DNA from 2 places in the Rhizobium sp. 42MFCr.1 genome. Region 2 is predicted to be linked to the other one. Evidence: predicted binding sites of a transcription regulator. Region 2 holds the regulator's gene; the other holds the start of a gene.
The links. The regulator HrcA, encoded in region 2, represses chaperone genes, less so after heat shock. The targets are predictions, from matches to a motif close to GTTAGCACTCNCNNNNNGNGAGTGCTAAC.
Positions count from the first base shown of each region.

Region 1: a site for HrcA is predicted at 8,004-8,032, ahead of groES (co-chaperone GroES). Genes of this name have one in related genera too.

Region 1 covers NZ_KB897826.1:130,125-139,473, forward strand. The annotation lists gene hisS (histidine--tRNA ligase) at 1-1,460, shown strand, start outside; gene C934_RS0111715 (ATP phosphoribosyltransferase regulatory subunit) at 1,462-2,580, shown strand; gene hisG (ATP phosphoribosyltransferase) at 2,580-3,275, shown strand; gene C934_RS0111725 (DoxX family protein) at 3,355-3,798, opposite strand; gene C934_RS0111730 (glutathione binding-like protein) at 4,012-4,722, shown strand; gene C934_RS31900 (hypothetical protein) at 4,785-5,231, opposite strand; gene groL (chaperonin GroEL) at 5,934-7,574, opposite strand; gene groES (co-chaperone GroES) at 7,649-7,945, opposite strand; gene chrA (chromate efflux transporter) at 8,256-9,349, shown strand, end outside.
Region 2 covers NZ_KB897819.1:27,077-36,425, reverse strand. The annotation lists gene C934_RS0102485 (TonB-dependent siderophore receptor) at 1-1,139, opposite strand, end outside; gene gcvA (transcriptional regulator GcvA) at 1,276-2,160, opposite strand; gene C934_RS0102475 (DMT family transporter) at 2,374-3,291, shown strand; gene hemW (radical SAM family heme chaperone HemW) at 3,288-4,463, opposite strand; gene rdgB (RdgB/HAM1 family non-canonical purine NTP pyrophosphatase) at 4,498-5,142, opposite strand; gene C934_RS0102460 (VOC family protein) at 5,150-5,566, opposite strand; gene rph (ribonuclease PH) at 5,563-6,282, opposite strand; gene hrcA (heat-inducible transcriptional repressor HrcA) at 6,458-7,546, shown strand; gene C934_RS0102445 (GFA family protein) at 7,552-7,986, opposite strand; gene grpE (nucleotide exchange factor GrpE) at 8,206-8,826, shown strand; gene C934_RS0102435 (nucleoside hydrolase) at 8,857-9,349, opposite strand, start outside.

The DNA.
Region 1 (9,349 bases), on a different contig from region 2:
TCGTCGATCGTTCGGCAGCAGACATTCGCGCCGTCAACGAAATGACCGCGAAGATCCGGGAAGTCTACGAGCATTATGGTTTCGATCCTGTCGAAACGCCGCTCTTCGAATACACCGACGCGCTCGGCAAGTTCCTGCCGGATGCCGACCGGCCGAACGAGGGCGTCTTCTCGCTGCAGGACGACGACGAGCAGTGGATGTCCTTGCGCTACGACCTGACGGCGCCGCTCGCCCGTCATGTTGCCGAGAATTTCAACGAGATCCAGCTGCCGTACCGCACCTATCGCGCCGGCTATGTCTTCCGCAATGAGAAGCCGGGCCCCGGTCGCTTCCGCCAGTTCATGCAGTTCGACGCCGATACGGTCGGTGCGCCGGGCGTGCAGGCCGATGCGGAAATGTGCATGATGATGGCCGATACGCTGGAAGCCCTCGGCATCAAGCGCGGCGACTACGTGATCCGCGTCAACAACCGCAAAGTTCTCGACGGTGTTCTCGAAGCAATCGGTCTCGGCGGCGATGACAAGGCCGGCCAGCGCCTCAACGTGCTACGCGCCATCGACAAGCTCGACAAGTTCGGTCTCGAGGGCGTTGCTCTCCTGCTTGGTCCCGGCCGCAAAGACGAGTCTGGCGACTTCACCAAGGGTGCTGGTCTCGACCAGGGACAGATCGACAAGGTTCTCTTCTTCGTCGGGATCAAGGACTATACCGAAAGCGCTGGGCAGCTTGCCGAGCTGGTTGCCGGAACGTCCAAGGGTGCGGAAGGCGTCGAGGAGCTGAACTTCATCGGCGCATTGGTGCGAAGCGCCGGCTATCAGTCGGATCGCGTCAAGATCGACCCCTCGGTTGTTCGCGGCCTCGAATATTACACCGGCCCGGTTTACGAAGCCGAGCTCCTCTTCGACGTGACTAACGAGAAGGGCGAGAAGGTCGTCTTCGGTTCCGTCGGTGGCGGCGGTCGCTACGACGGTCTCGTGTCCCGCTTCATGGGCCAGCCCGTGCCGGCCACTGGCTTCTCGATTGGCGTCTCTCGTCTGATGACGGCGCTGAAGAACCTCGGAAAGCTCGGCCAGGCCGAGGTCATCGAGCCGGTTCTGGTCACTGTCATGGACGGCGATGTCGAGTCGATGGGCCGCTACCAGCACATGACGCAGGAATTGCGCAAGGCTGGCATCCGCGCCGAGATGTTCCAGGGCAACTGGAAGAAGTTCGGCAATCAGCTGAAATACGCCGACCGCCGCGGCTGCCCCGTCGCCATTATCCAGGGCGGTGACGAGCGGGCGCAGGGCGTCGTGCAGATCAAGGACCTGATCGAAGGCAAGCGCCTGTCCGGCGAGATCGAGGACAACGCCAGCTGGCGCGAAGCGCGCGTCGCACAGGAGACAGTTGCCGAAGGCGACCTCGTCGCCAAGGTGAAGGAAATTCTGGCGGCGCAGGCCGAAGACCGCAACAGGGCGGGCTGAGATGGCCCTGATCAACCTGCCGGACTTCTCCGGCGAGCTCCTCTCAGAGTTTGCGGCGCGAAAGACGGAGCGGGTAGATACGCCCGTCATCCAGCCGGCCGAACCATTTCTTGACATCGCCGGCGAGGATCTTCGCCGGCGCATTTTCATGACCGAAAGCGAGACGGGCGCCAGCCTTTGCCTGCGGCCGGAGTTCACGATCCCCGTCTGCCTGCGCCACATCGAGAGCGCGACCGGCACGCCGAAGCGCTATTCCTATCTCGGCGAAGTTTTCCGCCAGCGGCGTGAAGGCGGCAACGAGTTCTATCAAGCCGGGATCGAGGATCTTGGCGACATCAATATTGCCGCTGCCGACGCGCGTGCGATCGGCGATGCGATCGGCGTGCTGGAGCGCGTCGTTCCCGGCAAGCGTCTTGCGGTGACACTCGGCGATCAGGCTGTCTTCGAAGCAGTGGTGCAGGCGCTTGGCCTGCCGCTCGGCTGGCAGAAGCGCCTGATCCATGCCTTCGGCAACATGAGCCAGCTCGAAGCTCTGCTGGCAAGCCTCGTCAGCCCTCAGTTCATAACTGGATTGAGTGACGAGATGGCACATCTGATTGCCGCCGACGATGAAGCAGCACTTGTTGCACACATAGATGCGACGATGCAGGCGACGGGCTATTCGACGAATGCCAGCCGTTCGCCGCTCGAAATCGCGCGCCGTCTGAAGGAAAAGCTGATCCTCTCCAAAACGCGCCTCGATGATGCGGCCTTCCGCGTGCTGGAAGAATTCCTGTCGCTGAACGTACCGCTGATCAATGCTTCGGCGGCCTTGGCCGGTTTTGCCGATGCCGCGGGCCTCAAGCTCGGCAACGCGCTGGCGCGTTTCGACGGCCGCGTGGCCGCTCTGGCCAATGCCGGCGTCGATTTGGCGCTGATCGATTACCGCGCAGCCTTCGGGCGTCCGCTGGATTACTACACCGGCCTGGTTTTCGAGATCGGCGTCCAGGGCACGTCGGCGGTTCTCGCCGGTGGGGGCCGTTTCGATCGCCTGATGACCTTCCTGGGCGCCAAGGAACGCATTCCCGCCGTCGGCTTCTCGCTCTGGCTGGATCGCATCGAAGCCGAGAGGGCCGTATGATGACGATTACCATCGCATTGCCCTCCAAGGGCCGGATGAAGGACGATGCCTCGGCGATCTTCGAACGCGCCGGGATCAGGATCACCGCTGTCGGCAACGATCGCTCCTATCGCGGACGCGTCGAAGGTTGGGACGACGTCGAAGTTGCCTTCCTTTCCGCCTCCGAGATTTCCCGTGAACTTGGCAGCGGCACCGTCGATTTCGGTGTCACCGGCGAAGACCTTGTCCGCGAGGGCCTGGCGGAGGCGGACAAGCGTGTCGAGATCTGCGCGCGTCTCGGATTCGGCCATGCCGATGTCGTGGTTGCCGTTCCTGAAATCTGGCTCGACGTCGACACTATGGCCGATCTCGGCGATGTTGCTTCCGACTTTCGCGCCCGTCACGGCCGGCGCCTGGCGATTGCCACGAAATACTGGCGGCTGACGCAGCAATTCTTCTCCAGCCAGCACGGCATCCAGCTCTACCGGATCGTCGAAAGCCTTGGGGCAACGGAAGGGGCGCCTGCCTCGGGATCGGCCGATATCATCGTCGACATCACCTCGACTGGTTCGACTCTTCGCGCGAACAACCTGAAGATCTTGTCCGACGGCGTCATCCTTCGCTCCCAGGCCTGCTTCGTCAGGGCACGCAAGGAAAGCCACGCGAACGACCCGACCGTTCAGCGGCTGATCGACGCCGTTCGCTCGGCACTCTGACCATCGCCAAATCAACACACGAAAAGACCCGCCGTCTGGTGACGGCGGGTTTTTCATGCTTGGGAGGATGCTTGATCGCTTAGGCGACTGCGTAGGCGCCGCGGCGTGCGTCGAGCGAGTAGAGGCCCGGGCCGACAATGGCGAGGAAGATGTAAGCGCCGGCCAGCGTGAAGTTCTTCATGACCATGATCTGGTTCAGGGCGTTGATCCAGCCGAGAGCGGCAGCCGGGAAATCCGGAACGTTGACCGTCGGCAGGTGGAAGACGACAGCGGTGAAGATACAAAAGGCGGCGAGCAGCCAGCCGACGGTCTTCGTCTGGTAGCCGACGAGAACCGCGAGGCCAGTTACAAATTCAAAGGCGCCTGCGAGATAGGTCAGGGCAGTCGACGCCGGAAGACCAGCACCGGCGATCATGCCAGCGGTTCCAGCCGGATCGGTCAGCTTGCCGAAGCCGGCAAGGATGAACATGAACGACAAGAGGACGCGAGCGACAAGAATGACAATATTGTTGGTATTCGACATGAACGTTGTCTCCGTTGAATGGCGTTTGAGGTTGTTGTGCCCCGGCACGGTTGCAACCTCGGATGCCACTTTGTCGCCTTTTTTTGCTGTTGTGGAAAGATAGACGGAAAGGGACACTTCGTTCTCTATTATTGAACGACCGATCTTGGCGAAGTCGGCTTGCCATCGATGGTGCGCCTCTTTTATGGTCGGCCGCCCAAGATGGAGACCCCGATGGCAGATCTTTCCGCATTTCCGATCACGACGCGCTGGCCAGCAGCGAACCCGGATATCATCCAGCTTTACTCGTTGCCAACCCCGAACGGCGTGAAGATATCGATTGCGCTTGAAGAGCTTGGCTTGTCCTATGAACCGCATCTGATCTCGTTCAGCACGAACGACCAGAAGTCGCCGGAATTCGTATCGCTCAATCCCAATGGCCGCATCCCGGCAATCATCGATCCCAATGGCCCCGATGGAAAGCCGATCGGCATTTTCGAATCCGGTGCCATCCTGCTCTATTTGGCAGAGAAGACAGGCAAACTCATTCCATCAGATACAGCCGGGCGCTACGAGACGATCCAGTGGGTCTTCTTCCAGATGGCCGGTATCGGACCGATGTTCGGACAGTTCGGGCACTTCTACAAATTCGCGGCCGATAAGGTTGCCAACAACTCGTATCCGATGGAGCGCTACCGCGACGAATCAAAGCGGCTTCTGAGCGTACTGGAAGCACGCCTCCAGGGTCGCCAGTGGATCATGGGCGATCTCTACACGATCGCCGATATCGCCACTTTCCCGTGGCTCCGCGGTGCAGACATCTTCTACGGCGGGCGTGAGGTGTTGGATTATAAGAGCTTCCCGGCCGTGATGGACTGGCTAGAGCGCTGCATCGCCCGGCCGGCCTCGGAAAAGGGGTTGAATATCCCGGCACGGCCTGCGTAAATCTGAGGCAAATATGCAAAAAGCCGGTCCAAAAGGCCGGCTTTTTTCATGTGCGGGAGCGTCTATTGGCGCCTGGCAAACTCGCCGCCGGTATTCGTCTTGAAACGAGGGAAGATGAAAACACCGAGCATGCTGCCGTGATTAGCATCGTCGTGGCCGTTCGACTCGCCCATGCAGAACAACGGCTGACGGAAGCCATTCGACATCATGATGGTGGTCGAGAAACAGAAGGATGAGGAGAGCGTCGCAGCCTGCTCGAAGAGTTCCAGGATGTGATCGTGATCCTTCGGATCGTAGCAGCGCATGAGGCTCAGAAGCCCGCATACCCGCGCCGGGAGTCCGTGCAGCAGGGCGCTCCATTCCTTGAGGCGGATCACGCCGCTGGACAGGTCTCCGACCCAGGTTTCCGAAATGGAAAACTGCGCCAGCATTTCAGGATCATGATTGCTGATATCCAGTGAGCCCGGCATAAGCGGTGCAGCGGCGTTGGTTCTCGCGATTTTGAACAAATTTTTCCCCAGCGTAGGTGCGGCTTCCCCCGCCGCACGTCCGGCAAAAATGAGCAGGTTCATGTTGCACCGCGCATCATGCTCGGGCGACCGGGAAATGGGGTCTGGATTGCCGGTTCTTCTCACGGAACCGCTTCCAATTTCACGGGGGCGTTACTCAACTTCTAATATATTTTTCGGGAGGGGGTTGTCCCGAATCCTACGTCGCATTCTCGTGGCCAGGATCGATGCGCATCGTGACCCATCGGCTGATGACACGCGCCGAATGCGAGGGGATTTATAGGCACTTTCATGCAAACGGCAATCCGCTTTTTGCATAATGCCGATCGCTACTGTGAGTGGAAAAACAACCGTGAAAGTATGGGGGACGCGAAAAAGAGCAAAAAAATGCGCAGCTGCCGAAGTGTAACCGGTTTCAATGCTCTCCTGAGCTCTGAAATGTGCATAAAATTGCAGCGAACGGATAACACAGCTTTTGGAAGAAATAATGCAGGCTCACAAGCTCTGCGAAAGCTTCGCCGAATGCGAGGCGCATTCAGATATGCGGTTAAACGTTTCACCTGACGATTGAAAAAGCTCACCTGGCGAATCATGCGCCGGAACGAAAAAGGGCGGTCCGAAGACCGCCCTTCCTATTTCCGGGAAAACCAGGAGATAGATCGGTGAAGCTTTATGGACGCTTCAGCGATAGGCTTTCGCCTATCACATCATGTCCATGCCGCCCATGCCGCCCATGCCGCCCGGCATGCCAGCCGGAGCGTCCTTCTTCGGCAGCTCGGCGATCATGGCTTCGGTGGTGATCAGCAGCGAAGCAACCGAAGCTGCGTCTTGCAGAGCCGTGCGAACAACCTTGACCGGGTCGACGATACCCATGGCGATCATGTCGCCGTATTCGCCGGTCTGGGCGTTGTAACCGAAGTTGTCCTGACCCTTCTCGAGGATCTTGCCAACAACGATCGATGCTTCGTCACCAGCGTTCTCGGCGATCTGACGGGCCGGAGCCTGCAGAGCGCGGCGAACGATGTTGATGCCAGCTTCCTGGTCGTCGTTCTCGCCCTTGACGGAGATCTTGGCGGAGGAACGCAGCAGGGCAACGCCGCCGCCCGGTACGATACCTTCCTGAACAGCAGCGCGCGTCGCGTTGAGCGCGTCGTCGATGCGGTCCTTCTTTTCCTTCACTTCGACTTCCGTCGAACCGCCGACGCGGATGACTGCAACGCCACCAGCGAGCTTAGCAAGACGCTCCTGCAGCTTTTCGCGGTCGTAGTCGGAGGTGGTTTCTTCGATCTGGGCCTTGATCTGGGCAACGCGGCCTTCGATGTCGGACTTGGCGCCCGAACCGTCGACGATCGTCGTGTTTTCCTTGGAGATCGAAACCTTCTTGGCGCGGCCGAGCATGTCGAGGGTAACCGACTCGAGCTTGATGCCGAGGTCTTCGGAGATGACAGTGCCGCCCGTGAGGATCGCGATGTCTTCGAGCATGGCCTTGCGGCGATCTCCGAAGCCAGGAGCCTTGACAGCAGCAATCTTCAGGCCGCCACGCAGCTTGTTGACGACGAGCGTAGCAAGAGCTTCGCCTTCGACGTCTTCAGCGATGATGAGGAGCGGCTTGCCGGTCTGAACGACAGCTTCGAGAACCGGGAGCATGGCCTGGAGGTTCGAGAGCTTCTTCTCGTGCAGGAGGATGAAGGCGTCTTCGAGATCAGCGATCATCTTTTCCGGGTTGGTGACGAAGTACGGGCTGAGGTAGCCGCGGTCGAACTGCATGCCTTCGACGACTTCGAGTTCGGTTTCAGCGGTCTTGGCTTCTTCGACGGTGATAACGCCTTCGTTGCCGACCTTCTGCATTGCTTCAGCAATGTCGAGACCGATCTGCTTTTCGCCGTTTGCGGAGATCGTGCCGACCTGGGCAACTTCTTCCGAGGTGTTGATCTTCTTGGCCTTGGCCTGGAGATCCTTCACGACTTCAGCAACAGCGAGGTCAATGCCGCGCTTCAGGTCCATCGGGTTCATGCCGGCTGCAACAGCCTTGGCGCCTTCGCGAACGATCGCCTGAGCGAGAACCGTTGCGGTCGTCGTGCCGTCGCCGGCGATGTCGTTGGTCTTCGAAGCAACTTCGCGGACCATCTGGGCGCCCATGTTTTCGAACTTGTCTTCCAGTTCGATTTCCTTGGCGACCGAAACGCCGTCCTTGGTGATGCGCGGAGCGCCGAAGGACTTGTCGATGATGACGTTACGACCCTTCGGGCCGAGCGTTACCTTCACTGCGTCAGCGAGAATGTCGACGCCACGCAGCATCTTTTCGCGCGCGGTGCGGCCGAATTTGATTTCTTTAGCTGCCATGATTGAAACTCCTGAATTCGAGTTGTCCGGGCTATGGGCCCGTAGCTAAAATCGGAAAGGGGAAAAACGGCTGATTAGCCGATGATGCCCATGATGTCGGCTTCCTTCATGATCAGAAGGTCTTCGCCGTTGATCTTGACTTCAGTGCCGGACCACTTGCCGAACAGAACGCGATCGCCAGCCTTGACGTCGAGAGCGACGACCTTGCCGGACTCGTCACGAGCGCCGGAACCGACGGCGACGATTTCGCCTTCCTGCGGCTTTTCCTTGGCGGTGTCGGGAATGATGATGCCGCCCTTGGTCTTTTCTTCGGACTCAACGCGACGGACAACGACGCGATCGTGAAGGGGGCGGAAATTGGTGCTTGCCATTGTCTAATCCCTCGATCAAATGACACTCGCAGGCCGAGAGCGGCCCGCACGGATGGGTGTTAGCACTCGTGCTTGGTGAGTGCTAGCGAGGCAGCATTTAGGAGTGGCCCAACGGGGAGTCAAGAACGGCCGCAATTTTTCTTCGCCGTCCTCACAAACAGCCTTAACAGCAAATCCTTGTCGGAAGTGCGACAGGTTGCGTTCTCTCCGAGATTTCCGAACGTCCTGAAGCTGGAGAGCTTTTGTATCCCCGGAACGTTTGCGGCACCCGCGGGGCGAGTGGCGTCAGGATTGCCGCGCATACACGCCGATGGTATCGAGCAGCTTGGGGCAGGGGGCGGCAACCGTGAACAAAACGATCGCGGCGGACGAAATCATAGCGGTACCGACACTTGGGGAGGCGGCGCGTGTATGGGCGCGCATCGGCTGCTTGGGCTTCGGCGGGCCGGCCGGTCAGATCGCCCTGATGCACACGACGATTGTCGATGAGAAGCGCTGGATTTCCGAGGAGCGCTTCCTGCACGGATTGAATTTCTGCATGCTGCTGCCTGGCCCGGAGGCTCAGCAACTGGCCACCTATATCGGCTGGCTGATGCACGGCGTGCGCGGCGGCCTCATTGCCGGCTTGTTGTTTGTATTGCCGGGCTTCCTTGTCATCCTGATGCTGTCGAGCCTCTACGCCGTCTTTCAGGAGGCCGCGTGGCTTCCCGCGCTTTTCTTCGGAGCAAAGGCTGCCGTTTTGGCAATCGTCATCGAGGCCTTGCTCCGGGTGCGGCGCCGAGCGCTGAGGGAGCGCTTTCATTATTATGTGGCCGGAGCGTCGTTCCTGGCTCTCTTCTTCCTGAACTTGCCGTTTCCTCTGGTTATCATCCTGGCCGGAGCAGCAGGCTTGTTATGGATGAAGTATTCCAAGCGTCGATTGGCAGCGCCGGTCTTGCCGCAAGCCTCTTCGCGCACGCATTTTCCCGCGGTTACGACGCATGTGATCGCAAGGCCTCTTGTGGTGCTCGTGTTCTGGATCCTTGTCTGGCAGTCGCCACTCTTTTTCATTCGCGGCCTCGATGTACCGACGGACCTGATCGCCGAAACCCTGAGCGGCGAAACCAATGTTTTCGGCGCGGTCTTCATCTTCTTCTCCAAGATGGCCGTCATCACCTTCGGAGGCGCGTACGCCGTCCTCTCCTATGTCGGCCAGGTCGCCGTCGGCCATTACGCCTGGCTTCAGCCGGCCGAGATACTCGATGGACTGGCACTTGCCGAGACGACGCCCGGGCCACTTGTTCTTGTTCTCTGTTTTGTCGGATTTCTCGCCGGCTATCGCAACCCGCTCGCCATGGCGCCGCTTGCCGGGGGCTTCCTTGGTGCTTTCCTCGCCGGCTGGGCGACCTTCGTGCCGAGCTTCAT
Region 2 (9,349 bases):
GTATGGTCGACCGCCCCCGTTTCGAACTTGGCTTCCAATTGATTGTCGATGACGAAGGGCGTCAGCCGCTCGTCAAACGTGCCGGCGCTGCGGTCGAGGAGACTTGGATCGACCGCGTTGGGGGCGTAGGCAAAGGCCCAGTCGGCGTCGATGTTGAGCGTCGATGCGCGGGCGTTCTGGCGGAACACGAAGACGTCGTTCAGCCGGTGCTCGAATTCATAGCCGATGCGCGCCTGGTTCTGGACTGAATCGTTGAAGGCCGGATTGCCTGCGAAAATGTCGGTTACGTTGCCGGCCGGATCGTTATAGTAGGCCGCCGTACCGCCGGTCTTGGTTCGGGAATACTCGCCGAGAATGGTAAGCTTGGTATCTTCGTCCGGTTTCCACATGAAGGCCGGCGCGATATAGACGCGGTCGTCGGGAACGCTGACCTGTTCCGTGTTGGCATCGCGGTAGAGGCCCGTCAGGCGATAGTAGAAGGGGTCCTCGTTGTTGACGGGACCCGAGAGGTCGAACTGGGTCTGATAGCGCTGGTCAGTGCCATACTGCAGCTGAACTTCGTGAAAAGCGTCTTCCGTCGGCCGCTTGGTGATGAGGTTGTAGAGACCGCCGGCGCCCGTTGCTCCATACAGCGCTGAGGATGGTCCACGCAGGATTGAGACACCTTCGAGGCCGTAAGGCTCGGTCTTGAAGAGTGACGAACCTGCGCCGGGCTGACGAAGGTTATCGCGGAAGATCCCGGTATAGGTCACGTCGAAGCCGCGCACCGAGAATGAATCGAAGCGCGGATCGAAGCCGTAAGCACCGACACGAGTGCCCGGTGTGTAGGCGACCGTATCGAGCAGGCTCTGCGGATTGCGGTCCCTCAACTGCTGCTCGGTTACCGACGAAATCGACTGAGGAATCTCGATGAACGGCGTGTCGGTCTTCGTGCCTGTCGCGCTGCTCTTGCCGACATAGCCGTCAGCCTGGATCACGCCGCCGCTGCCGCCATTGACGATGATATCTTCAAGAACCGTCGCTCCGTCTTGCTGCCCCGCGGCCTCCTGTGCCGCAGCCGGCGCGAGAAGATGGGCGAGCACCACGCCCGTCAAAGCTGATGTGGAAAGGAATCGAGAAGAAAATTGAAGATTATTCATTGGCTTATCACACCGGAAGGCTCATTGCAGAATTTTATCTGGAGTGTAATAGTCAAGAAAAAGCCCGAAGAAAACCCTATTTTATGATTAAATTGCTCCACTTTTTAATCAGCATGACAAATCAGCCACAATCAGGTCAGGCCTGTGCCTCGGTCAGCAGCCAGCGGCGAAAGGCCGCCGCTGCCGGTCGCTCGAGCGCAGGGCCCGGATAGACGAGGTGGAAGGCAAGGCGGCTTGCGATCCCAAGCGGGAAAGGCGTGATCACCGCACCTTCCTTCAGGTCCCGCTCCAGAAACGAGCGTCGCATCAAGGCAAAGCCGAGCCCGGCCTTCATCGCGTCATAGGCTCCGTTGCCATGCATGAAGATCGGCCCGCGCGACGGATCGACCCCCATTGCGCCGGCCGCTTCCAGCCAGAGTTGCCAGTCATGGCGATAGACGTCATGGATCAGTTGGAAACCAGCGAGCGCGCCGGGCGACGGATTGCTCCCCAGTTCAGCGGCAAGCTTTGGCGTGCAGACCGGCACGAGTTCGTCATCGACGAGCCGCTCGCTGATCAGGCCGTCATACCCGCCGAGCCCGTGGCGGATTGCGAGGTCGATGCCGTCACGCTGAAAGTCGAGCACGCGGTGCGATGCGCTGATGCGAACGTCGATTTCAGGGTGCATCGCCTCGAAGCGCCCGAGACGCGGCACGAGCCAGTAGGTCGCAAATCCCGCCGTGCAGGTGACGTTGAGGACGGCGCCGCGTCCCCGCGCCGTGATTGCCGCCGTCGCCTCCCGGACCAGACGGAATGCTGCCCTAAGCGTCGAAAAATAATCCGCGCCCTCAACCGTCAAGGCCAGCGCGCGCGTCTTGCGCTCGAAGAGCTTGACGCCAAGCGATGCTTCCAGGTCACGGATCTGCAGGCTGACGGCGCCCGGCGTGACGTTGAGCTCTTTTGCCGCAAGCGTCATGCTGAGGTGTCGCGCGGCGGCTTCGAAGGCCCTAAGTGCTGAAAGAGAGGGAAGATAGTCGCTCATGGTTTAGCTCAGCTATATCATGGATCGAGAAAGACTCGTTTGTCTCCTGCCAGGCATCGCAATAATATCAGCAGGAAAGCCGTCGAAAAAGCTGATTTAAGCTGCGCGATGAGCGAGAATTAATCGAGAATGGCCGCGTTCGAGACGCGCAACAATCGGGTGGTGGCAGCCAGCGGCTGGATGTATTCCGTCAGGCTGACTAGGGAGAAGACAATGCAGCAGAAACAGATGGGCCTTGCCGAGTGGGGAATGCTGCTGGTGTTGTCCCTGTTATGGGGCGGCTCCTTCCTCTTCAACGGTATTCTGGTGAAGACCCTGCCGCCGTTCACGATCGTCTCGGGCCGGGTTCTGATTGCCGCACTTGCGCTGAACCTTATCGTCCGAGCCACTGGCCATGCGATGCCGCGCGACGCTAGGTCCTGGGCGGCGTTCTTCGGCATGGGCATCCTGAACAACATGATCCCCTTCTGCCTCATCGTCTGGGGCCAGACGCACATCGCAAGCGGCCTTGCCTCGATCCTGAATGCCACGACGCCGCTCTTCGGTGTCGTCGTCGCGCATTTCCTGACCGCGGACGAAAAGATGACCGGCAACCGCCTGCTCGGCGTCCTCGTTGGCTTTGCTGGCGTTGCCTACATGATTGGCTTCGACGTGTTGCGTGATCTCGGCTCGAACGTGCTGGCGCAGCTTGCCGTGCTCGGTGCTGCGCTCTCCTACTCCTTCGCCGGGATCTTCGGCCGACGCTTCCGCCAGATGGGCATGGCGCCGCTCATTCCCGCCGCCGGACAGGTTACCGCTTCGACGATCCTGATGCTGCCGATCGCGCTCGTCGTGGATCAACCTTGGACTTTGGCCGCCCCGTCACTCGAGACCTGGATGGCCTTGCTGGGTCTGGCCTTGCTGTCGACGGCGATCGCCTATGTGCTGTTCTTCCGCATCCTGGCAACGGCAGGGGCGACAAACCTCATGCTCGTGACCTTCCTGATCCCGGTCAGCGCCATCCTGCTCGGCGCAGCTATTCTCGGCGAGCAACTGCAAGCCAAGCATCTGATCGGCATGGCGATGATCGCGATCGGCCTTGCGGCGATCGACGGGCGGTTGTTTTCCCTGGGACGAAAGCGGCCGGCCTAGCAGGCGAGGTCGGCTACGACGGAATCGAGGATCAGCATACCCGACGGCGTGCAGCGAAGCCGTGAATTGCCGATCCGCTCGACGAAGCCGTGTTCCAGCAGGAATTCTTCACGCTTTGGGTCGAGATCGCGGCCTGAAAGCTGTTGCCAGCGGGCGAGATCGACACCTTCCTTCAGGCGTAGTCCCATCAACAGCAGTTCGTCCGCCTGCTCCTCGTAGCCGAGTTGTTCCTGATCGAGGATGCCGTGGCCGTCGCGCTCGACGAGATCGAGCCAACTTTCCGGCTTCCGCTCGGTCGCCGTCGCGATCTTCATCGCGCCGCGCGTCAGCCGCCCGTGGGCGCCGGGGCCGATACCGGCATAGTCGCCGTAACGCCAATAGGTGAGGTTGTGGCGGCTCTCCGCGCCGGGGCGCGCGTGGTTGGACACCTCGTAGGCCGGCATTCCTTCGCGAGCCGTGATCTCCTGCGTCGCTTCGTAGAGCAATGCCGATTGATCGCCGTCCGGAACGACAAGCTTGCCCGCCTTGTGAAGGCCGTAGAAGGGCGTGCCTTCCTCGATCGTCAGCTGGTAGAGCGAGAGGTGATCGACCGCGTAGGAGATCGCCTCCTTCAGCTCGCGCTCCCATTCCTCGACAGTCTGGTTCGGGCGAGCATAGATCAGGTCGAAGGACATGCGCGGAAAGATGTCGCGTGCCAGCTTGATCGCCTTCAGCGCGTCGGCAACGTCGTGCAGCCGTCCGAGAAACTTCAGGTCGCGGTCATTCAAGGCTTGGACGCCAAGCGAGACGCGGTTCACCCCGGCGGCGCGATAGCCCCGGAAACGCTCCGCCTCGACGCTGGAGGGGTTCGCCTCCATGGTGATCTCGATACCGTCTGGCATATGCCAATGCTTGGCAATACCATTGAGAATGGCCGAAACCGTCGAAGGGTTCATCAGAGAGGGCGTGCCGCCGCCGAGGAAGACGCTCGTCACCGTCTTCGGCCCGCTCAATTGGCGCACCGTTGCCATTTCCTTCAGGAAGGCCGCAGTGAAGCGCTCCTGATCGACCGGCTGGTGGCGGACATGGCTGTTGAAATCGCAATAGGGGCACTTGGCAGCGCAGAACGGCCAATGCACGTAGACGCCGAAGCCGGGTTCGCCGGTATCGGGCAGAAGAGCGGCATAGCGCATCAGGTCAGGCTGTTCCAAAGTGTCCACGTTGCCCTTAGGCTTCCAGGCAGGTTTCGACGAAAATCTTGAAGGCGCGGGCGCGGTGCGACAGGGCCTCTGCGTCGCCCGGCTTCCAGCCGTGTTTTTCTTCCCCGCTCATCTCTCCAAAGGTAGTGTCATAGCCCTCGGGTTGAAAGACCGGATCGTAGCCGAAGCCTTGGCTGCCGCGCGGCGGCCAGACGACAGTGCCCTCGACTTCACCGCGGAAGAGCTCCGTATGGCCGTCCGGCCAGGCAAGGCAGAGCACGCTTACGAAGCGGGCGGTACGCTGTTCCGGCTTTGAAGCGCCGGCCTTGTCCAGCGCCGCCTCGACTTTCTCCATCGCCATCGCGAAGTCGCGGGTCCCGTCGGGCTTCTCGGCCCAGTTGGCGGTATAGACGCCAGGATCGCCGCCGAGCGCATCGATGGCGAGGCCGGAATCATCCGACAGCGCCGGAAGTCCAGCGGCTTCCGCAGAAGCGAGCGCCTTGATCTTTGCGTTTTCCTCGAAGGTGGTGCCGGTTTCGTCAGGCTCCACGAAGTTCAATTCAGCCGCCGACTTCGCGGTGAAGCCGAAGGGGCCGATCAGGTCCTGGATTTCCCGGATCTTGCCGGCATTGTGGCTGGCAACGACAATGGTCTTGGTTTCGAGCTTGCGCATGATTGTCCTATTCGAGGCCCCAGATACGGGCTTCAGCGCATTCAAGGCTGTTGCCCGCTGGATCGCGGAAATAGATCGATCGGCCGCCCTGCGGCCAGGTGACTTCGGATTCGATGGCGACACCCTCGGACATCAACCGGGTGGCAATCGCATCGAGATTTTCGCCCGAGACGCGGAAACAGGCGTGTCCCGCACCGCTTGTGCCATGAGGCGGCACCTGCAGCGCGGTCGGTGAGGGCGGCTTGATCGTTTCTTTCGGATTGAAAATCAGCAGCACGCCGGGGCCGCAGCGAAAGAAGACATGCCGGTTGCCGCTCCGCGAGATCTTCGAAAGACCGAGAACGCCTTCATAGAAGGCTTCGACCTTGTCGAGATCCTCAGCATAGAGCGCCGTCTCCAGCATGCCTTCCAGCACGTCGTTCATCCGGCGATCGCCTGCTTTTGCATCGCCACGAGTTCGGCAATGCCCCCCTTGGCGAGCGTCATCAGCGAAGCGAACTGCTCGTCGGTAAAGGGCGTGCCTTCGGCGGTGCCCTGAATTTCGACGATACCGCCAGTGCCGGTCATCACGAAGTTCGCGTCGGTCTCGGCCGAGGAGTCTTCGAGATAGTCGAGGTCAAGGACCGACTGGTTTGCGAAGATGCCACAGGAAATGGCCGCGACATGGTCCTTGAGCACGCGCTCGACCTTGAGCATGTTGCGGCTCTCCATCCATTTCAGGCAGTCGTAGAGCGCAATCCAGGCGCCCGTGATCGAGGCGGTGCGGGTTCCGCCGTCCGCCTGGATGACGTCGCAATCGAGGGTGATCTGGCGCTCGCCGAGCTCCTTGAGGTCGACGACGGCGCGCAGCGAGCGGCCGATCAGGCGCTGGATCTCCTGGGTGCGACCGCCCTGCTTGCCGGCCGCAGCTTCGCGCTTCATGCGATCGCCGGTGGCGCGCGGCAGCATGCCGTATTCGGCCGTAACCCAGCCCTTGCCGGTGTTGCGCAGCCATGCCGGCGGCTTTTCCTCGACGCTCGCCGTGCACAACACATGCGTATCGCCGAACTTCACCAGACAGGAGCCTTCCGCGTGCTTGGAGAAATTGCGCTCGAAAGAGACCTTGCGCATCTGGTCGGTTTTTCTGCCTGAGGGCCGCATACTATTCTCCTAATCATCGTGCCGAAGGCGTGAGCAGGCTTCGGGTAGATCATGCGTGCTATGGTGTTGAGAGCTTCTACGATTGGCAGCGTCCATTTGCAATTTCCCTTTTGCCGCTGCGGAGAGATTGGCTATATTTTGTCGGATCATCGTCAGCACGGGTACGCAAGGTTTCATGGAGTTCAGATCGACGTCGGTTTCAGAGGCAGTGGCTGCGCTGGATGAACGCTCCAAGGAAATCTTTCGCCGCATCGTGGAGGGCTATCTGGAAACGGGCGAACCGCTCGGTTCCCGCAACCTTTCGCGAATCCTGCCGATGTCGCTGTCGCCGGCGTCCGTACGCAATGTGATGAGCGATCTGGAAGAACTCGGCCTCATCTATTCACCGCATGTCAGTTCCGGGCGTCTGCCGACGCAGATCGGCCTGCGCTTCTTCGTCGACGCCTTCATGCAGGTGGGCGATCTCTCGGCCGAGGATCGTGCCAACATCGATCGGCAGGTGCGCGCCGAAAGCCGCGACAATCCGATGGAATTGATGATGAACGAGGCGAGCCGAATGCTCTCGGGCATTTCGCGCGGCGCCGGACTTGTCATCACCTCGAAAAGCGATCCTGTGCTCAAGCATGTCGAGTTCATTCGCCTCGAGCCGACCAAGGCGCTTGCGGTGCTCGTTGGCGATCACGACCAGGTGGAAAACCGCATCATCGAGCTTCCGGCAGGCGTCACATCATCGCAATTGACCGAGGCCGCAAACTTCCTCAACGCGCATATGACCGGCCAGACGCTGCCGGAACTGCGCAATCAGCTGAGCCGACTGAAGGACGATGTCCGCCGCGAACTCGACACGCTGTCGCAGGATCTCGTCGAGCGCGGCATCGCTGTGTGGTCCGGCAGCGCGGACGAAGGCAAACCGGCTCAGCTCATCATTCGCGGCCGCGCCAATTTGCTCGCCGGTCTCGCCGGTGCCGACGATCTCGACCGCCTGCGCATGCTGTTCGACGACCTCGAGAAAAAAGACAGCTTGCTGGAACTCCTCAATCTGGCCGAAAGCGGGCCAGGTGTGCGCATTTTCATCGGCTCGGAGAACAAGCTCTTCTCGCTCTCCGGCTCGTCGTTGATCGTTGCGCCTTATCGTGACGATGACGACCGCATTGTCGGTGCCGTGGGAGTGATCGGGCCGACGCGTCTCAACTACTCGCGCATCGTCCCGATGGTCGATTATACCGCTCAGCTTATGACGCGACTGTCACGCGGCGCGAAGTAGCGCGGCTACTCAGGCAACGTGTCGCCCGAGCCGCCCATCTCCGCGGGCATGTCTTTATATTTGGGCAGGCCGTCACGAATGCGCAGCACGCTCTCCTGATAGTTCACGTGCAGCGCCGGGGTGTAGTCGAGATCCGGCAGAAGTGCCGCGTAGACGTCGGTGACGCCCCAGGTCGGGTGCTCGGTGTAGAGATGCCCACCGCACAGCTCGCAGAACTTCCGCACGCTGGTATCGGACTTCTGATAGCCCTCGACATGCTCTCCGCCTTTAGTGACCCGGACAGCCTGCGGCTGCCAGAGCGTGAAGGCATTGACCGGCCCTGCGGACCAATGCCGGCAGGAGGCACAGTGGCAGTATCCCATCGCCACCGGTTCGCCGGTAGCAACAATCTCCACGGCGCCGCAGAAGCAGCGCCCGGAATAGCTTTTCTGATCGCTCATGGTAGCAGCTCCCTGACCCAGGATTAGGCCGAAGCAAGAAAGGTTTAGGTAGCTCTAAAATAAAAGAACTTTAGCGCGAGCAAGTCAAGCTGGCCCTCTCGCTCAACCCGGCATGAGTTGCCCCGCATCGCGCGCTTTTCAGTCACGCAGACTTGATTTTTGCCCGTCAAAGCTCGATATCGGGCACATCCTAAAAGACACCAATCACCGGAGAACGTCATGACTGACGAAACGACGAAGAACGGACCTGACGCAGCCGCGGCCGAAGCCGCAGCGGACGCCGCCGCAAACGTCGAGAACGAAGCCACCGCACAGCCCGATCCGCTGGAACTTCTGAAGGGCGAGAACGCAGAGCTGCGCGACCGCTATCTGCGGCTTGCTGCCGAGATGGATAACCTGCGCCGCCGCACCGAGCGGGAAATCAAGGACGCCAAGACCTATTCGGCTGCTGGCTTCGCCCGCGACATGTTGGCCGTTTCGGACAACCTGCGTCGCGCCATCGATGCGATTCCGGAGGAAGCAAGGGCTGCCGCTGATGCCGGCCTGACAACGCTGATCGAGGGTGTCGAGATGACGGAACGCTCGATGTTGGCGGCGCTCGAGCGCCACGGTGTCCGAAAGCTGGAGCCGGTTGGCCAGAAGTTCGATCCGAATTTCCACCAGGCCATGTTCGAAGTACCGAACCCTGAGGTGCCGAACAACACCGTTGTTCAGGTCGTTCAGGCTGGCTACACGATTGGCGAGCGTGTTCTGCGCCCGGCCATGGTCGGCGTCGCCAAGGGCGGACCGAAGCTGGTCGAACCCGAAACCAATTCGGTTTTCGACCAGAAGGACGCCTGATCCCTCAGGCGCCCGTCAAACAATCCGAAATCAGATGCGGGCGAAACGCTCGATCAGCAGATCGAAAAATCCGTCCGCATCGACATCGCGCATGACCTGCGCATTGTGCTTGCGGTGGGTCACGTGCCACCAGTCGACGACGGTCATTCCGGCAGTCAGTTCCGACTTCACCTCGATCTCGACATTGCAGGTCCGCCCCTTGAAAAGCTCCGGCTTCAGCAGATAGGCGATAACCGTCGGGTCGTGCAGCGGGCCGCCGTCCGAGCCGTATTTCTCGACATCGAAGCGTTCGAAGAATTCCAGCATCTCGACCATGGCGATGGCCGGGCGTGTGCCGAGATCAGCCATGCGCTTGACGCGGTCCTTGCGTGTCAGAAGCTTGTGCGTGACGTCGAGCGGCATCATCACGATCGGAACGCCGGAGCGGAAGACGATGTCGGCTGCCTCGGGATCCACGTAGATGTTGAATTCGGCGGCCGGCGTAATGTTGCCACCCTCGAAGAAGCCGCCGCCCATCATGACC